Fodinibius salicampi: one gene and its partner. The protein of the gene in region 1 interacts with the protein of each later gene in a pairwise test. Links are inferred from orthologs where the notes say so. Each region holds a gene or a part of one and is shown in the gene's direction. Other genes may lie near its edges.

Evidence for each region.
Region 2: the proteins of secD (region 1) and pheT interact in binary tests that used the Escherichia coli proteins (3 or more experiments, as listed by UniProt). The link is inferred for Fodinibius salicampi from one-to-one orthologs.

What each region holds. Positions count from the first base shown.
Region 1 is NZ_BAABRS010000004.1:115,378-123,240, forward strand. Bases 4,207-7,072 are described here. They hold secD (protein translocase subunit SecD), read left to right. Parts: upstream 4,207-4,662; coding sequence 4,663-6,483; downstream 6,484-7,072. Other genes in these bases: ABEB05_RS14065 (hypothetical protein), read left to right, coding at 4,207-4,571; secF (protein translocase subunit SecF), read left to right, coding at 6,528-7,072. Also shown: ABEB05_RS14050 (WG repeat-containing protein), read right to left, coding at 1-127; ABEB05_RS14055 (hypothetical protein), read right to left, coding at 194-850; excinuclease ABC subunit UvrA, read left to right, coding at 1,022-3,877; more of ABEB05_RS14065, read left to right, coding at 4,029-4,206; more of secF, read left to right, coding at 7,073-7,439; ABEB05_RS14080 (STAS domain-containing protein), read left to right, coding at 7,601-7,863. UniProt on the Escherichia coli protein: Part of the Sec protein translocase complex. Interacts with the SecYEG preprotein conducting channel. SecDF uses the proton motive force (PMF) to complete protein translocation after the ATP-dependent function of SecA.
Region 2 is NZ_BAABRS010000001.1:1,097,820-1,103,602, forward strand. Bases 1,094-4,159 are described here. They hold pheT (phenylalanine--tRNA ligase subunit beta), read left to right. Parts: upstream 1,094-1,455; coding sequence 1,456-3,864; downstream 3,865-4,159. Other genes in these bases: pheS (phenylalanine--tRNA ligase subunit alpha), read left to right, coding at 1,094-1,343; ABEB05_RS04595 (coiled-coil domain-containing protein), read left to right, coding at 3,868-4,131; ABEB05_RS04600 (cell division protein ZapA), read left to right, coding at 4,128-4,159. In the rest of the region: rplT (50S ribosomal protein L20), read left to right, coding at 1-152; more of pheS, read left to right, coding at 327-1,093; more of ABEB05_RS04600, read left to right, coding at 4,160-4,421; ABEB05_RS04605 (TIGR00282 family metallophosphoesterase), read left to right, coding at 4,509-5,330; ABEB05_RS04610 (ABC transporter ATP-binding protein), read left to right, coding at 5,334-5,783.

The sequences.
Region 1 (7,863 bases):
TTTCTACATAAGGATATAGCGGGCTGCCAGATTTATCATCCGAAAAAGGGAGTTCAATGATTTTGCAGGAGGTCCAGAGTACGATGACTATAGAAAGAGCAGCGAACTTATAGAAAAAAGATCTCATGAAACGTATTCATTAAACAGTGTTATGGATTCATAGTTGTATACTCGGTTTTCAGAAATTGTTCCATTATGACGGCAGATACGATTCGGAGGGTATATTTTTGCTATTACCAGCCAGGCTTTTATAAATGACAGCGGTAGCCATGGTTGTTAGGGGGTAGGTGAAGATTATTCCAATGCCAAAGAAAAGAACACCTATAATATTAAGACTTACCACTGTTGTACCGAACAGGAAAAGTTCAAGTGTCAGGTTTTGAGTTATGTAATAACTTTTTTGCAAGGCGGCAATAGCCGTATCGTTGTTTATCAAAATGAAGTAGGGATAAAAAAGAAAACGAATAGCGATAAAAATAGCGGGCAAGACCAATAGAAAAATTCCGATCGTAATTCCTATCATGTAGATAAAACTGGCTACGAAATAACTCAAAAAGGGGCGGAAATTATTGAATAAATCGCTTACCTCTACGTACTTGTCATCGATCAGCCAGAGCATAATTTTAATAAACCCCAGACTCAAATAGAGTTGAAGCACGGTTAAAACTCCTGAGAGGATCTGACTTTCGGTAGTGGGATTCGCAGGCGCATATGTCAAAAAGTAAACCTGAGGAATAATAGCAAGCACGTAATAGGTCGTCATAATGCCAATAACAAAGGAAAGATACTTTTTGTACTTACCGAAACTATATTTAAAGAGCTGAACCAGATCAATAGATTGGTTTGGCATAATTAATAAGGTGAATTAAAACAGATGAATTTTGGTTATAATACGATGTCCCAATAAAACAAGTTTTACAGGAATTAAAAGCTTCAAAAAATACGATTTATCTGTATCTTTAACAGTTTAATTGAATTGGGCTTTGTATTGTCCTTTTGAACCTAAAAGTTTGTATCACCCTTGCGAGAAAATATTGTAATTCGCGGCGCACGAGAGCACAACCTGAAAAATATAGATGTCAATATTCCCCGTGAGGAACTGGTAGTTGTCACAGGTATATCCGGATCGGGAAAATCTTCCCTGGCCTTTGACACCATCTATGCTGAAGGACAGCGGCGGTTCCTGGAATCGCTTTCGGCATATGCCCGGCAATTTTTAGGAATGATGGAGCGGCCTGAAGTAGATTTTATCGATGGGTTGTCACCTGTTATCTCTATTGATCAGAAGACCACAAATCGTAATCCCCGCTCTACGGTTGGTACAGTAACTGAAATATATGACTTCCTGCGCCTCCTTTATGCTCGTATTGGGGTTCCTTATTCTTGGAAGACAGGCAATAAGATGGCGAAACAGACTGCAGGTGAAGTTGTTTCGGCCATTATGGAGCTGCCCGAAGGGACCAAGGCCTACTGTCTGGCACCGGTCGTACGGGGACGTAAAGGACATTACCGGGAGCTGTTTGAACAGACGATGAAGCAGGGTTTTGTACAGGTGCGTGTAGACGGTGAGTTTATGGACCTGGAAGAAGATATGAAAGTAGATCGCTATAAGAGGCACGATATAGAAGTGGTGGTAGACCGCTTTGTTATTAATGAAAAGAGCGAGAAACGTATTGCAGAGAGTGTCCGTCTGGCACTGGAAATGGCCGAGGGCAATGTAGTGCTTGCTGTTCCCAAAGAGGAAGATGGTGAGGTTGTCTTTGAGGATCATCTGTTTTCCAAAAATTTATTTGATCCGGAAAGCGGACTGGCATATGAAGATCCTGCCCCCAATATTTTTTCTTTTAATTCACCCTATGGGGCTTGCCAATATTGTGATGGATTAGGTTATACTTACGATGTAAATCGTGACTTGGTTATTCCTAACAAAGAGCAAACGATTGAAGAAGGGGCCATCCGATTTTTGGGGCAGCCGCGAGATATTTTTGCTTTTAAACAGTTAAAAGCGGTACTGAACAGCCTGAACCTGGATTTTGAAACCCCCATCAATGAGTTCTCCGAGGAGGCTATGGAATTGCTTTTTGAAGGAGGCGGAGATAAGAAATTCGATGTAAGCTATGACTTCCGCCAGGATAATGTGACCTATAAGCATTCCTTTAAAGGGCTTCGGAATATGATTAGTGAACAGTACGAGGAAAGCGGATCCAGAAAAAAAAGAGATAAGGCTAAGGCCTTTATGAGTAAAATTGATTGTCCCGAATGTGACGGGGGACGTTTAAACCGGGAGGCCCTTTCTTATGAAATTGATGGCTATACCATCGATAATTTGGTGCAGATGGATATTAAGCAGCTGCGTAAGACCATAAATAATCTTGAGCTGGATGAACGCCAGCAAAAAATCGGAAGCCAGGTTCTTAAAGAGGTCCGTGATCGAGTAGACTTCCTGCTAAATGTCGGACTCGATTACCTGACGCTCGATCGGGAAGCACAGACCCTCTCCGGTGGAGAAGCACAGCGTATCCGGCTGGCAACACAAATTGGAACCCAGTTGGTGGGGGTGCTTTATATTTTGGATGAACCGAGTATCGGACTGCATCAGCGGGATAATATTAAGCTTATCCGATCGCTGGAAACACTTCGCGATTTGGGTAACAGCGTTATTGTGGTTGAACATGACCGCGAAACTATCGAACAGGCCGACTACGTACTCGATTTGGGGCCCGGCGCGGGAGAATATGGCGGGGAGATTGTAACCCAGGGGAAACCTGAGGAGCTCGATCCGGAGTCTATGACGGCAAAGTTCTTAAATGATGAAGAAACCGTTCCCTACCCTGATACCCGCCGTGAAGGCAGTGAAAAGACGGTTCGTCTTGAGGGAGCAAGGGGACATAATCTCAAGGAAGTAGATGTGGATATTCCTCTGGGTAAGTTTATCTGTGTGACGGGAGTAAGCGGGAGTGGCAAGAGTTCATTAATCAATCAGACACTCGAGCCTATTCTTTCTACCGAGTTTTATAATTCGAAATCTGTACCTCTGCCTTATGATGAGGTGTACGGAATCGACAACCTGGATAAGATTATCTCCGTGGATCAAAGTCCGATTGGCCGTACGCCCCGCTCAAATCCGGGTACATATACCAAAGTCTTTGATCATATCCGTAAACTGTTTGCCGAACTTCCCGAATCCAAAATCCGTGGCTACGATCAGGGACGATTTTCTTTTAATGTAAAAGGAGGGCGCTGCGAAAGCTGTAATGGCGATGGCGTCCGAAAGATTGAGATGAACTTTCTTCCGGATGTTTATGTAGACTGTGAAACCTGCAACGGGAAGCGTTATAATCGGGAAACATTGGAAATCTATTATAAAGGTAAAAACATTTCCGATGTATTAAATATGTCTATTCAGGAAGCCCATGAGTTTTTTGACTCAGTGCCTGCAATCAACCGGATATTAGGAACGCTGGTGGATGTAGGGCTCGGATACCTCCGACTGGGACAACCGAGTACCACATTGTCCGGTGGCGAAGCACAGCGTATAAAACTGGCCCGCGAGCTGGCAAAGGTAGGTACCGGCGATACGCTTTATATTATGGATGAACCTACCACCGGCCTTCATTTCCAGGATGTTCGTATGCTGGTGGATGTGATCCAGCAGCTGGTGGATAAGGGAAATACCGTGATTGTTATTGAACATAACATGGATTTAGTCAAAGCTGCCGACTGGATTATTGATTTAGGTCCGGAAGGAGGCGATGAAGGAGGCAGGATTATTGCCGAAGGTACTCCTGAAGAGGTAGCAAATACCGAAGATAGTGCTACAGGTACTTATCTTAAGGAAGAATTTGAGCGCGAAGATAAGCAGACTATAACTGCTTGAGACATTAAGTAAATATGAGTAGTACATACTTTTTTAGGTAGACTTGATACTCATAATCTGGTTGCGCAGCAAGGGAATAGCATTCAGAATAATTGAGAGAAAGTAAAAACCATTTGTCCCGTTGCTCCTTTCTGACTATTTTCAGCCACTGATGAAACGACTTCGTTCATATATAACCCGATTGCTGGTAGCCCTGCTTGTTTGTTCAGGGTTAAGCCTTTATTGGATACAGCCCGTGCAAGCCAGCCATAATTCGTATGCCTTTGCTCAATGGTTGAGCATGATGGCAGAATCATCCCAGACTACGGATTTTCAGCAAGAACTGGAAGATCTGAAACGATCGGGAGGAGACTTTGAAGACTTTGTGGAAAAAGCTTCGGAGCTTGTTTCAAATAATGATGATTTTGATTTTCCATTCGCCAATGAAGACACCTCGCGTGAGATACACCAGCTTTTATTAATTGAATGGAAGCAATTTCAGACCGGTAATGCAATGGCCAATATGCCGGTCCCACATACTGTTAAATCCCTTATGTTGCTTCATATTGATAAGGGAGCTTTTGGATCATTTGGAAATATACAATGTGAAACGCCGCAGTTTGGGCTAAAACCAATTTCTAAGGCCAACAATACAAGAGTTATCAATGTATCTATTGAGCCCATGAGCGGTGGGATAGCCATAGGTGCTCCTTAATTCTTTTTCTCCCCTCCTTTTTACTATACAGAAATAATTACTGTTTTATTTATTAAGAAACGCAATTCTAACCATTTTAAAGTGATTTATTATGCAGGGTAATGGAACTAAAATTGGATTTATAGTAGCCTTTCTGGCGATGTCGGTTTATTATTTGTGGCCGACAATAGCTAATACACTCGAGCAGAATTATATAGAAGATCTGCCTGAAGCGGAACGCACCGAATATGTAGAGGAAAATGCGCAGCGCCTTCAGAATTTGCGCGAAGAATCCCTTTCGCTTGGTCTCGATTTACAGGGGGGGATGCACGTGACGCTGGAGGTAGGTACTCCACAACTTATTTTGGAGTTGGCTGGCGATTATGCAGATGAAACGCTGGAAGAAGTTATTAACATAGCCGATCAGCGAGCACTGGAGAATAACACTGATTTTATCGAAGAAATGGTAACAGTGTTTGAAGAGAAATACCCGGATGCGCGCCTTAGCCGCTATTATCGGTCGGATGCTCAGGATATAACACGTAGATCCAGTAATGAAGAAATTGAAGAATACCTGAAAAATCAGCGCGATTCAGCGGTGGACCGGGCGATGGAAATCATCCGAACACGGGTAGATCGGTATGGAGTTACAGAGCCTGCCATTTTTGTACAGGGTAATAATCGGGTAGTCGTTGAGTTGCCTGGAGTAGCGAATAAAGAGCGAATTCGGGATCTCTTGAAAGGAACCGCCCGATTAGAATTTCGTTTGACTGCTACGCCTGATCAGATCAGTAACGCACGTGAGCGGGTTGTAAACTATTATAGCGAACTTGCATCGGATACGACCGATACTACACTCCAGCAGAATAATGGCCAGAATCCTCTGACTCAAGTATTGGCTACGCAAACGCGTAATGCCTACTCTTTTGGATATGCAGCGGGACGTGATACCGCCCGGGTCAATGAACTTTTACAACGATCTGAAGTACAGGATCTGATGCCGCGTAATGTTCAGCTGATGTGGGGAGCAAGTCCTTTTTCAGAGACTCCACAAGGGCAAGAGCTTTTTGAATTGATTGGTGTTCGTCCCGAAGCTGAGATGACCGGTGAGGTTATTGAAGAAGCCAGCGTTAATTTTGATGAGGCAACTAATCAGCCGCGTGTGTCGATGAATATGGACTCCGAAGGCGCACGTCAATGGTCGCGTATAACCGGGGCCAATATCGGCAAACCCATTGCTATTGTACTGGATGGTTATGTTTATTCCTATCCCAATGTAGAGTCAAAAATTGCGAGCGGCCGCTCTTCTATATCAGGACTGGAAAATGTACAGGAAGCGGAAGACCTTGTAAATATCCTCCTTTCTGGTGCTTTGCCTGCTTCCCTTGAAATTATTGAGGAGCGTACCGTCGGTGCGACATTGGGGGAAGCTTCTATTCAGGCTGGATTTTATTCAACGCTGATCGGGCTGATTATTGTGGCGATTTTTATGATTATCTATTACCATGCCGGGGGTGCAATAGCTGACTTGGCACTTCTTCTCAATATTATTTTCATATTGGGGATACTAGCGGCTTTTAATGCCACCCTTACATTACCCGGTATTGCAGGGATTGTATTGACGATTGGTATGGCTGTAGATGCAAACGTGCTGATATTTGATCGTATCCGGGAAGAACAACGGACCGGTAAAACACTCAGGGCAGCTATTGATGGAGGCTATTCTAATGCCATGAGCGCGATTGTAGATGCAAATGTAACAACCTTCTTTGTTGGAATCATTTTGTACAGCTTTGGAGTAGGGCCGATTAAAGGTTTTGCCGTAACATTGATGGCCGGTATTGTAGCCTCATTATTCAGTGCTATTGTTATAACCCGGGTAGTGGTGGATTACCTGACGCAAGAGAAGTCCGCCGAAATTAGCTTTGGTTAACAGATAGATAAGATATTAAAACATAAAATAAAGGATTTAATACCATGAGATGGTTCGAAACACCCGACTTTAACTTTCTAAAAGCCCATAAAATTGGCTATGTCGTTTCAGGCATACTTTTAGCTGCTGCACTCATTGGCATCTTAACCAAAGGATTGCAGTATGGTATCGATTTTAAAGGGGGAAAAACATTTGTGCTCCAATTTGAGGATCCTGTAGAAGTGCAGGATATTCGGAGTGAATTGGCGGAACCCCTGGGAGGAGCTCCCGAGGTTAAATTTTATGGATCTCCCGAGGAAGTTCTGATACGTACTGATAATCCGGATGATATTACAACCGTACAGAATGCCATAACAGGAGCGATGGGACAGCTTTATCCCGATAATCCGAATCAAGTAATAAAAACAGATATTGTAGGCCCCCGTTTTGCTGAAGACCTTAAAAGGGGGGCTGTTAATGCAATTATTTTTGCATTGATTGTCATCTTCATTTATATCCTTATCCGTTTTAAAGACTGGACCTATTCGGCAGGAGCTGTTGCCGCCTTGTTTCACGATGTTCTCATTGTGCTGGGGGTCTTTACATTATTATCGGATATAGTTCCCTTTAGTCTGCAGATAGATCAAGCTATTATAGCTGCCTTTCTAACAATTGTGGGCTATTCGCTAAACGATACAGTGGTGGTCTTTGATCGTATCAGGGAGAATAGCTTACTCTATAAGACGATGGATTATGATGAGATGATCAACAAGAGTCTTAATGATACGCTTAGCCGTACCGTAATAACTTCCGTTACGACCTTTTTTGTGGTTGCCGTACTCTTTTTATTTGGCGGAGAAGTCTTAAGAGGATTCTCTTTTGCCCTTATGCTTGGCGTTGTAATTGGTACCTATAGTTCCCTGTTTATAGCCAGTTCCATGGTTATTGAACTGAATAAAAGACAACAAAAATCCTAAAATGGTTAGGAAAAAAAATCTGGTTTCAATAGGTTATGGATATTTGAAGGGTGTAACAAAATTAGCATCCCAAGCGTAATATTTATTTATTAATTAGGGTAAATAAATCTAACTTGTTGTCTAAAGATTAATTTTAAATATATAGTTACAGGAGATCAGATATGAATTTCAATGTATCGGAGCGGTATAATTGTGTTGTAATCGAATTTAAGGGAAACGTGATGGGCGGACCTGACGCCGTTAAGCTGAATGAAAAGCTCCACGAACTTATCGAGGATGATAAAACGAATGTGGTAGCTGACCTGGGAAGGGTTAAGTTCATGAATTCATCCGGATTAGGTATGCTTATCGGTGGATTGACAACGATGCGTAAGGCCGGTGGTGATTTGCGTATCGCCAATGCAAGCGATAAAATAGAGAGCCT
Region 2 (5,783 bases), on another replicon or contig:
ATGCTGCTGCCCGACAAAACGGTTCAACCTATTCAAGGCTGATGGGGGCCCTTAACAAGAAAGATATTCAGATCAATCGTAAGGTATTAGCAGATCTTGCCGTAAATGATCCGGATGCTTTCACTGCTATTGTAGAAGAAGCATCTAATTAATAGTATTATTCTATATAAAAGCCGATCCGCCAATATTTCTGGATGGATCGGCTTTTTTTATTTTTAAGGATTAGATAAGTTAGACCTTCCCTGCACACCCTGATATCTTATCCTAATTTGTCTGGTTTGCATATACACATAAAAGCATATAATTATATCGATTACTGAAATTTCATGCTCGACGATATCCAAGAACTGAAAGAAGAAGTCATTAATTATAATATCTCCACTGAAGACGAACTAGAGGAGTTTCGGCTGGAATTTCTATCCCGCAATGGAAAAGTCCAGAATATGTTTTCCCGGATGAGTGAAGTGCCCAATGAAAAAAAAGCCAAAGTGGGAAGAGCCATGAATGAAGTTAAAAATCTGGCTCAACAAACATTTAACGAGCATAAAAAACGACTGGCCCGTAAGCAAACGTCTGATATAAAAGCGACGGATGATCTTTCACTTCCGGCTCCGCCTCTCTCCTCGGGCTCCTACCATCCGCTAACCCAAACGATGGAGGAAATGAAAAATATTTTCTATCGCCTCGGTTTTTCTATTGCAGATGGTCCGGAAGTAGAGGATGATTTTCATAATTTTACAGCGCTCAATTTTCCTCCCAATCACCCGGCCCGTGACGAACAGGATACCTTTTTTATCCGGAAAGACGAGAATCCCAATGTAGATGACCTCGTACTTCGCACACACACCTCCCCTGTTCAAATACGACTGATGCAAGAAAAAGAACCACCGATACGAACCATCATGCCCGGGCGTGTTTACCGAAATGAGGCAGTATCACCCAAGTCCTATTTCCTTTTTCACCAGGTTGAGGCCCTCTATATTGATACGGATGTTAGTGTTGCTGAGCTCAAAGAAACCCTTATAAGCTTTGCTAAGCTAATGTTTGGCAGTGATGTAAAATATCGACTTCGACCGGGTTTTTTTCCCTTTACAGAACCCAGTCTTGAAATGGATATCTGGTGGGAAACCCCGAATTCATCGAACGACGGACGCTGGCTGGAAATTTTAGGATCCGGAATGGTGGATCCAAATGTATTGAAAGCAGTGGATATCGATCCTGAAAAATATACCGGATATGCCTGGGGAATGGGCGTTGAACGCATTGCCCTGCTCCGCCACGAGATAGATGATATCCGAATCTTTTATGAAAACGACATTCGATTCTTAGAACAGTTTCACTAACCAAATTCTGAACTGAACGCAGATGATTTAGATCAATCCAAGCGTAGAACCGCTTACCTGAACGGTACCATTCGTTAGATTGATTTAAAATCAATAAACAATGATCAAATAAATGAAAATTTCTTACAACTGGCTTTCTGAATTTATTAATTTAGAACTTACTCCTGAAGAAACCGCCGAAAAGCTCACTCTTATCGGCCTGGAAGTTGAAGAGGTTTCCTCTTATGGAAGTAAGCTGGAAGGGGTAGTAGTCGGTGAAGTGTTAGACGTTAAGGAACATCCCAATGCCGACCGCCTGCGAATATGCTCAGTGAACCTGGGAGATGAAGAAGTACAAATAATTTGCGGGGCCAATAATGTAGCCGCCGGACAAAAAGTCCCCGTTGCAACGGTCGGTACGACGCTTCCTGTCGAAACGGAAAACGGTGAGCCTTTTACCATCCGTAAGGCCAAACTGCGGGGCGAAAAATCTACCGGCATGATCTGTGCTGAGGATGAACTGGGGCTCGGAGAAGATCACAGTGGCATCATGGTGTTGGATGAGCGCCTCAAACCCGGCACCCCCCTTCATAAGGCTATTGATATCTATCAGGATACGGTTATTGACATTGAAATCACCCCCAACCGTCCGGATGCAACCTGTCATCTGGGGGTAGCGCGAGACCTTGCAGCCGCCCTCTCCCTGGATCTTTCCAAACCTTTTGAAACGGATTTTGAAGCTGCCGAGCCTCTGCAGGAAATTGATATAAATATAGAAGCCCCCCAAAAGTGTCCCCGGTACGTGGGCAAGCTGGTTAAAGATGTGACCATAGAGGAATCTCCTACCTGGCTTCAGAATCGGTTAAAGGTCCTGGGCATACGTCCCGTTAACAACATTGTGGATATTACTAATTATGTAATGTTCGAACTGGGGCAACCTCTGCACGCTTTTGATGCAGATACCATTAAAGGCAATAGCATAATCATCAAAGATTTTGATGAAGAAATTACATTTGAAACACTCGATCATGAAGAACGCACTTGTTCAGCCGGAACGCTCTTTATTTGTGATGAGCAGGAACCGATAGCCATTGCAGGCGTAATGGGAGGCGTTGATTCGGAAGTAGGTGACCAAACTAAAAACGTACTGATTGAAAGTGCCTATTTTGATCCCGCTAGCATACGTAAAACAGCCAAAGAGCAGGTACTGCAAACTGATGCCTCCTACCGTTTCGAACGGGGCATTGATCCCCAACTGCAACGTATTGCCGCTGAACGGGCGGCACAGCTAATTGCGGACATATGTAACGGTAAAATAAGCGGTGGTTGTACGGATGTGCATCCGGTAAAGACGGAACCGCAACTACTGGAACTTAGAAAATCATATGTTAATCGTCTTCTGGGAACCAATTTTACCGTCGATCAGATTGTAGAAATACTGGACGGACTGGAACTGGATCTTATTAATCGGGATGAGGAATCCATTACATACAAAATTCCCACTTTCCGTCCGGATCTCGAACGTGAAGTTGATCTTATAGAGGAAATAGGTCGATTATACGATTATAATCGGATTCCACCTCCTAAACATGGTAAATTCACTTCTCCCGAACCTCTTACCGATTGGGAGAAGCTACGTACCAAAGCAAAAGAAACAGCAAAGGGGCTTCGATTCCGGGAAATCTATTCAAACTCACTAATGCCCGAAGCAGATGCAGAATGGCTGGGCGAATTGAAAGGCATGATTCATACGCTCAACCCCATTTCAAAAGAGATGACCACGCTTCGCCCTTCCCTGCTGTACGGTTTTCTTAAATCTGTAGCTTACAATTTTAATCGTAAAGCCCAGCAGCTTCGCTTTTTTGAAATTGGAAATGTTTTTGAGAAATCGGACAATGGTACCTATCACCATGGTATCAAAGAAGAAACCCATATTTTATTTGGCCTGGCAGGTTTTAAAACCATTGAGCATTGGAAAACTGAACCGAAACACTATGATGCCTTTGACTTAAAAGCTTCCGTAAACAGCTTCTTGCAGGAGGTTGAAGTTTTATCTGAGGTGGAAACATTTGTGGATGACAATAATGTACTCACTTATAAAGCAGATGGAGAAAAAATAGGTGAATTAAAAAATATCTCTCAAAAGATGAGAAAAAATTATGAGATAAAACTACCTGCTGTAGCTGCCGAATTTTCCCTGTCCAAGATATTCGATATTAAGCAGCGAACAGAGGGAAAAACTTATGAACCGGTATCCAAGTTTCCCTCCTTTGAGTTCGACTTTGCAGTCATTGTCGATCGGGGAATCAAGGCTGGAAAACTGGTAAAAGCAATTAAAGAAACGGCGGGGGGTAATCTTCATGATCTCCAAATATTTGACGTTTTTGAAGGTCCTTCGCTTGGTGAAAATAAAAAAAGTTTGGCCTTCAGACTTTCATTCTTGGATAAAAACAAAACATTGACTATCAATGAAGTAGAGCCTATAATTAACAAAGTAGTTGAAAGGCTCGAAAAGGAGTATTCCGCTAAACTTCGATCATAATAATTGACCGTGCTAACAGACGACAGTCCATACAAAAAAGAGTTTAATCGACTCATCAATGAGATCCGAAAAGAGGTGACTTCTCTCAGAGAGGAAATTGATGAGCTCGAAAAAGAGAATAGTAAACTCAAGTCGAAACTCCGAAAAATTGAGCAGGGACAAGCTGATATTTTTTCAGAGGTTTCTGAATCAGAGCGGCTGGCCATACGTCATCAGGTATTGGGCTTGATTTCTAAAATTGACAATCATCTGGAGGATAGCCAATGAAATCTGTCAAAGTAACTATTTTAGGCAAGCAGTTTCCTTTAAAAGTAAAGGATTCTGAAGAGGAAACGATGAAACGTATTGCCCATTATGTAGATGATAAATTCCGGCAATACAAAAAAGAATTAAATAAGCAGCCCGATACTACGGTTATGTCGCTTGCTGCTTTAGCGATTGCCGAAGAACTTTTTGAGGAGCGCAAGCAAAACAGAGAGCTTAATCAACAGGAAGAAAAAGTAATGGAAAAGGTAAATGGCTCTCTTGAAGAGTTTGTTGATGAAATAACTTCCTGATTAAATTCCATTCTGAGAAGGCCGTTAATTTCCTTACCTTTAGCTTTTTAATTCATCAGATTTTCCTTTGGCCTAATTTCAGTAGCCATGCCCAGCAAATTACTAAATATACTTTTTGTCGGAGATATCGTTGGCGATCCCGGATTAAGTCTTTTAGAAACTATTTTACCCAGCCTCATCGATAAACATGAAGCGGACTTCGTTATTGCGAATGGGGAAAATTCCCATGAGGGCAAGGGTATCAATCGTTCAATCATTCAGCGACTCTATGACTTAGGCGTTGACGTAATTACAGGAGGCAACCACTCCTTCGCCAAATGGAAGGTCTTTGACTACATGAAAGAAGATGCCAATATTCTACGTCCGATGAATTATCCAAAAGGTAATCCTGGCTATGGATTTGGTGTTTATGACCTATCTGATAGCGACCAAAAAATTGGAGTCCTTAATCTACAGGGACGTACCTTTATGAATGCCATCGACGATCCTTTTTCAACTGCCGACTGGGTTATTGAACGAATGAAGGAGGAAACAGATATAATATTTGTAGATTTCCATGCTGAAGCCACCGCAGAAAAAATGGCGTTGGCCTGGCATCTGGATGGAGAGATTTCTATGTTCGTAGGAACCCATACGCATATTCCAACCAACGATGCCCGGCTTTTACCTAACGGCACGGGCTATATCAGCGATGCAGGCATGACCGGTTCTTTTGATTCAGTATTGGGAATGGATAAAAATACTTCTATGAAACGGTTTAAACTAGGTACTCCCCATCGCTATCGACTGGCAAACGGAAATAATCATCTCTGTGCCGTCTTGGGAAAAGTTGATATTGAAACGGGTAAATGCAAGCATATTGAGCCGATCATTTATCCTTCCTTTCAATCAAATAGCTTAGAAGAATAAAAAATGCCCATTTTAGAAGCTCGTGATATCACCAAAACCTATAATGGTCGAGATGGGAATCCCCTTACCGTTTTAGATAATACTTCCATTGCCATAGAAAAGGGATCGATTGTGACTATTGTTGGTGCGAGCGGATGTGGAAAAAGTACTTTGCTCCATATTCTGGGTGGACTGGATCGTCCTGATTCAGGAACGGTGTTGTGGCAGGAGGAATCAATATATGACATGGGCAAAGAGATACTAGCCAAATTCAGAAACAAAAATTTGGGCTTTGTTTTCCAATTCCATCACCTGTTGCCGGAATTTACGGCTGTAGAAAACATTATGATGCCCGCATTGATTGGCAATGCAACGGAACAGCAGGCCAAGGAAAAAGCATTGCTACTCCTTCGGGATTTTGGTATTGCTGACCGGGCAGAACACCGTCCCACACAACTTTCCGGTGGGGAACAA